Regions from separate parts of the Shewanella sp. ALD9 genome, predicted to be linked through region 1. Evidence: predicted binding sites of a transcription regulator. Region 1 holds the regulator's gene; the other holds the start of a gene.
What was found. Region 1 encodes LexA, which represses DNA repair genes until DNA is damaged. Its sites were predicted from a motif close to TACTGTATNNNNATACAGTA; they were not measured.
Positions count from the first base shown of each region.

Region 2: the regulator LexA is predicted to act here: its motif matches at 1,280-1,299, upstream of CXF88_RS12525 (DUF4007 family protein).

Region 1 is NZ_PJCD01000001.1:146,653-150,088, forward strand. It holds gene coxB (cytochrome c oxidase subunit II) at 1-318, opposite strand, end outside; gene CXF88_RS00725 (SulA-like leucine-rich domain-containing protein) at 714-1,220, opposite strand; gene lexA (transcriptional repressor LexA) at 1,217-1,831, opposite strand; gene plsB (glycerol-3-phosphate 1-O-acyltransferase PlsB) at 2,096-3,436, shown strand, end outside.
Region 2 is NZ_PJCD01000003.1:1,143,843-1,147,278, forward strand. It holds gene CXF88_RS12520 (hypothetical protein) at 1-249, opposite strand, end outside; gene CXF88_RS12525 (DUF4007 family protein) at 242-1,198, opposite strand; gene CXF88_RS12530 (DUF262 domain-containing protein) at 1,583-3,436, shown strand, end outside.

The DNA of each region.
Region 1 (3,436 bases):
CAAGGTTTTGGTGGCTGGAATAGCCATGCCGATTAAGATGATGAAAGGGATGACGGTCCAAGCAATTTCCACTTTGGTACTTTCGTGAAAATTGGCCGCGACAGCGCCTTTTGATTTGCGGTGATAAATCATTGAGTAAATCATGATCCCAAACACCACTAACCCAATTGCACAACAGATGTAAAGAATCGTCATGTGGAGGTCATAAACCTTGCCACTGATATCTGTCACGCCTTGAGTCATGTTGAGGGGCATTTCTGATGCCCCAAGCGGAAGTGCTACAAACACCACCAGTAAACAATACAACCATTGCTTCACAAGACTACTCCTCTGCTAATTGCAAATAGCAACTACAAAGAAGAGTCACACAGTAATTCTCTGCTCTATGCAAACTCTTCGGTTCCCGAAAAAAGTTTGATGACCTCAAAGTACTTTGGTGGCTGTAAACATACGGTCTACGGTTTTATTGTTAGCTGTGCACCACGCTTGTACCTACTACTGAACTTATCAATTTTGATTTGGCTCATTTGTCTGAAAGTAATCTTGATTACTACCATTCACGTCCAATTAAAGATAAAAAATGTTTCATCCTTGTTAACCACATTACTTGTAGATTAAACATTGATCAAGATCACTTTGTTGGCTAATAGGCTGAAAAAAGATGAAAAAAAACCCTGAATTCAATACAGGGCTTGGTAATGAAGGGTTCGTGCTTAGTGAAATGAGCAAAAATTACTTGTTCCATTTGCTAATGTAGGGCTAACAAGTTGATGTTTGTGAGGTAAGTGAGCATTCACATCTTCAATTACCACCCCTAATGCACGTGCACTTTTGGCGACAATTTCTAAACGGCGACTATCGCGAGCATCAAGTGAGCTTGTCCAAGTTACTACTGCGCTCGATGTACCGCTAGTGAGCGCTTTCTCCATGGCCCATAATGTTTCGACTTCATCTTTGGTGTGCACCAGTAAAATGCGATCCATTCTTACACCAGCACTTGCCAGCATATGTTTATAGCCAATATGCGGCGGACTAATTAATACAATCCATCTGCCTTGCTGGCTCAATATTGCTAACTGGCTGCACAATTGGCTCAGTTCAGCTTCACCTTGGGTGACAGTTTGTAATGTTTGAATGGTTTGGGTGCCATGCAGTTCTGTTTCAGTTAAATCTACCCATAAGCCCGGGTGGCGTGGCGCGATGCCCATTAGTTTGTTCATAACCAATCTCCATTACGGATAACGCCAACGGCAAGCCCTTCGATGGTTAGGCTTTGGCAACTTAAATCTACTTTTATCGGATTGTAATCTTCATTTTCGGCATGCAGATAAATCACATTACCTTTTTGTTCAAATCGTTTTACGGTGACGTCATCATCAACACGTGCCACAACAACCTGGCCATTACGTGCTTGCTGCATTTTATGTACAGCGAGTAAGTCGCCTTCTAAAATGCCGATGTTTTTCATGCTGTCACCACGCACTCGCAATAAAAAATCTGCGGCGGGTTTAAACATGTTTGGATCGACTTGATAGTATTGTTCTACATGCTCTTGGGCCAAAATAGGTTCACCAGCAGCAACCTGTCCAATGAGTGGCAGACCGGTTTCAACCTGTTCTTCATGAGGTAAACGAATGCCTCTTGAGGTACCAGGCATGATCTCGATAAAGCCTTTTTTGGCTAATGCTTTTAAATGCTCTTCGGCGGCATTAGCACTTTTAAAGCCAAGACGATTCGCAATTTCAGCACGAGTGGGTGGCATACCTGTTTCGGCGATATTGTTTTTAATTAAGTCTAAAATTTCTGCTTGGCGCGGCGTTAACGGTCTCATGATGATTCCTGTCTTTTTATACAGTGACTGTCATTATATACAGTGTTTGTGTTCGCGCAAGTATTAACCAACTATTTTTTGTATTTTGTTGATTAAGTATCACTCAACAATATGTTTTAATTAACTATTACTAATTTTCTGTCTTATGTTATTTCTGATAGTGAGAGCTTAAACGTAAAGATAGATCGGTCTGATAGTGTAAGCAGGGTGGTTTCTGGTATCCTATACGACAATATTACAGTGGCTTATGTTGCGAAAATAACCATGTCAAAACCAGATTCAATATTTTTACGAGCATTAAGATGGATTCAAAAGTGGATGGTACAGACCATTGTGGTCCCTCACGATCCTTTTGATGACCTCAATATAGATCCAACTAAACCTTTGGTTTATTTAATGAAAACGGAATCTATTAGCGATATTGCCGCGTTGAGCGAAATCACCGAGGGCTTTGGTCTGCCCAGTCCTTATGAGCCATTACAGCTTGATGGCTTAACCGTGCCTCGAGTGGTCTGTTTAGAGGGCCGCAAACCACTATTTGGTAAACGTGAAAGTGGTGACAAATTCCTTAATTATTTTACCAGTTTATTGTCACTTCATAGTGAGAGCCCTGAATTAGATATACAGTTGGTTCCTGTTTGCCTTTATTGGGGACGTACCCCAGGTAAAGAAGAAGACAGCATGAAAGCTGCAGTATTTGAACGTGAAAACCCTACGTGGTTACGTAAATGGTTAATGATTTTATTTTTAGGACGCCATAATTTCGTCCAGTTTTCTAATGCATTATCGCTTCGTCATATGGCCGATGAACATGGTACTGATAAAAGAATTGCTCACAAATTGACCCGAGTCGCCCGTGTGCATTTCCGCCGTCAACGCAAAGTGATGACGGGGCCACAATTACCGAATCGACAAGCGTTGTTTGCCTCTTTATTAAAATCAGAATCTATCAAAAAAGCCATTGAAGAAGAGTCTGCAAATAAGAAAGTAACAGTCGAGAAAGCGCGTGAAACCGCCATTGAATACCTTGATGAAATTGCCGCTGACTATTCTGATAGTTTGGTGCGTATTGCCGAACGTTTCCTGACTTGGTTATGGAACAAATTATACAGTGGCATCAATATCAAAGGTGCCGAGCAAGTAAGACAGTTACATCATGATGGCCATGAAATTGTTTACGTTCCTTGTCATCGTAGCCATATGGATTACTTGCTACTGTCGTATATTTTGTATTATCAGGGCATGGTTCCGCCGCACATTGCTGCCGGTATTAACCTTAATTTTTGGCCAGCAGGGCCGATGTTCCGCCGTGGTGGGGCATTCTTTATCCGTCGTAGTTTTAATGGTAATAAACTTTATACCGCAGTATTTCGTGAATATTTAGATCAGTTATTTGCTAAGGGTTATGCGGTCGAGTATTTCACTGAAGGAGGTCGTTCGCGTACAGGACGTTTGTTAGCGCCTAAAACCGGTATGTTGGCTATGACAATTAACAGTGTGCTACGTGGGATAGAGCGCCCAGTAACCTTAGTACCCGTGTATTTAGGTTATGACCATGTGATGGAAGTGGCGACGTACCACAAAGAATTAAGCGGTAAGAAAAAG
Region 2 (3,436 bases), on a different contig from region 1:
CTTAGTATCAGTAGATAATAAACATGATAAAAATAACGCGACGGTAGATTTACCTGAACCATAAGGCCCTGTAATGGTATATACCCTTTGTGCATTAGCGTCGTATTCGCGACTGACAGTATCAAGCACATTAACGGCAGTACCATGAAGAATAAAATCGTCAATAAAGGACCGTAAATCTTCGCTATCACCATCAATACGGGTTGAGCTTTTATAACGCTGGTTGATAGTTATGAGTGATTCAGTCATTTTTAGTGCCATAATATTGATTCAAATAGAGAGTGCTGTTGGTCTTTGCATAATCAGAAACGTTGACTTGCCTTAATCCTAATGAATCGACCCACGAAATATTTTTGTCTGTAAAAGTCTGAACTTCATCGAGTTTTTGCCCTAATCCAGATTCAGATAACCGGAATATACGACCGGGTGAACAGGGTTTACTCAATAATGAGTCGAAATCGACAGTGCTAACTTTAGAATCAACTGTTTCAGTTTTAAAAAACTCAAGCAGGGCATAAGTAAATATTTCGATAGGCAGTTCAGGACGTTCAGATAGATTGCTAATGTAAAAACCGCCACCGTTATCTTGTATCAAATTTAATTCAGACAAAGGCGAAATAAAATGGTCTTCATCTATGTTGATACTTTTTTTCGATGGAGTAGCTTTGAGCTTTTTACTATAGGTATTCAAAAAGCAGTCAATGTCTTTCTTGATAGTAGATATATTACCTAGTTCACTATCAACCAGTTTTTTTGCATCTTCAAAACAATCAGCGATTAGCTTTGTTTTTTCAAAATGTTGCACATTTGCAAAATTAAAAAAGTAACGGTAAGCCGTCAAATGTTCAACATTAAAATTTAACCAGAAATGAACTAACCAAACTGAGCCAGGTAGTTCTAGGTAAGGATCTCTTCCATCCTCTAAGTTTTCACCACCAAAAAGATATTCGCCATTTTGTGACACAGCATGAGTAAATGAATTATTTGATCGTTCAGAATGAATCACGTTAGAAGCTTCAGCCCAATACTGAATAGCTTTAACCATATTTTTACCAACACCAAGTTCAACTATCGATTGACGAATGCTGTCTTCATCAGAACTTGAGAATTTACCATTTGAATTCAAATGATTAACTGCCTTGAATAGCCATCCATAGCGCAGAGGGAAAGTGTCATGACCTGTAAACTTAGCTTTCATCGCTTATTAGTGCCTCTGGAGAAATTGTCCAGCGGGGATTCTAGACCTATTTAAAGATGAAAAAAAGCATTTTATTCAAAATACTGTACTTTTGCACAGTTGTTTTGTTAGATAATAATTTCTGTTGTATCAAAAGAGATTATGAGATAAATTTATGAAAATAAAGACATAAAATCTATATTTTCATTTTAGTAATATAAACATATTATTGTAGTGCTACGAAAGGAATTCGTCTTTAAGTTGAAGGATTATTAGATAAACCTTAGATCTATTCATACGTCTTCTTTGAAATTTTTGCCACTACGAAATTTTAATTGCTCATATTCTTATACCACATATAGCTACTAGTTATTTGGATAAGATTTTGAATTTCGGAGACTTTTAATGCAAAAATCGTTAGATATTTTTACTGCTAAACCTCAATCAGTTTTTGAAGTTATTTGTGAACGTAAAAGCACAGGTTTTTACATGCCAGCGTATCAAAGGCCGTATTCTTGGGAAGAAAAACACATTCAGGATTTGTTCTCAGATTGTGCGAGTGTTTTTAAAAACCTTCTTGACTCTTCCGATGCTATTATTTTCCTCGGTTCCATTCTTTGTGTTGATGATAGTGCGGCTTCAACAGTTTATCCTTTACAGAAACGTCATATTCCTTCAGATATCAAATTAATTATTGATGGACAACAACGCTTGTCCACATTGATATTAATTATCATGTGCTTAAATGAGCAGTTTAGAATATTGTTACCCGTATTAAAAAAAGCAATCGATAAGGAGGAGGATAATTATTCAATAGATGCACTAGAAGAATTAAGAGAAATTGTGTCTCAGCTTATCTTAGATACATCTAATTTTTCTATTGAAACACAAGCCGATCATGCTGTTTACAAATATCTACCTAAAATTATTCGCTCTCAAGTGGATTGTTGGGGTAAAGATGACAAAAAAGCATCATATCAAAGCCCATTATCAGAGTTACTGATTTCGTATCAGCGTCATGTCATAAATCAACATAGCGACTTATCATTCAAAGAGTTTGATCTTACCAGTTTAAGTCTTTCAAGTAAGCGTGTTATCAACAATGTTAAAGAAATTAGAAAGCAGCTTAAATGCATTCAGAATGGTTTTCAATTTATGTCCTCTGATGGTGAGGTTGAAGAAAAATTGAGTGTCTCTGATTTCGTTGATATTGAAACTTTAGATATTTGCCTAGATTTCCCTGTCGATAATAAACTTCTAAAAGCCTCCAGCAATAATAATAAAATAGAGCAAATTATTTTTCTGACAGCATTTGCAAAGTTTTTGCTACATCGGGTATGCCTTACTTATGTAGAGGTTAATAATGAATCATATGCTTTCGATATGTTCGAGGCTCTCAATACTACAGGCGAACCATTAACTGCAATAGAAACATTTGTGCCGAAAGTGATAGAGCACATCGGAAGTAAACGTAGGGATGGTATTTCGGAAATTGAACTTGAAGAATCAATAAGTACACTAACTTCGATTACAGAACGATTTGAAAGCATCATAACAAGTGAAAGGAAAAATGCTCAAGTCAAGGCATTAATTTTATGCTTTGTTCGTGCTTATCAAGGTAAAGTAAAAATTACCAACTTAAGAGATCAACGTGATGCAATGTTAAAAAGTTATGAGGGCTGTAACCCTAAAGATAATAAAGATTATTATTTAAATTATTTAGGGAAAACTGCAGCGTTTATATTTGATCACTGGCAGGCAAGAGCTCCAAACACACAAGGTTTAGTTGCGATAGAAGATCTGGATGTTGCGAATGTATGTTTACGATATTTAGTAGATATGAAGCATGAGATTGTCCAGAGCCTATTAGTTCAGTTTATACTCCAAGATGCTAAATATGAGTTAACAGGTACAGCTGAAGCGAGCTTTGGACAAATACTAAAAGCTGTAACAGCATTCAGCGTGCTATGGCGGGCTATGAGTGGTGGTGCAGATGGAATAGATAATGTTTATAAAAAACTTCATGAAAAAGGTTTCGATGTTGCAGGAGTATTCTATAAAGCATATCAGCTAAAAGATAGCTCACTCAGTACAGAAGAATTTAGTGTTGATGCTATTAAGGCATTTTTTAGACAAGCTTTAGAAAGTAAAATTGAAGACAAAGGTTCACCAAAAGACGGAACTTACGATAAATGGTTGGATATTTGTTCTAAACAACCTCTTTTAACTAAATCTAAGAGTATAAAATTTCTAATTTTG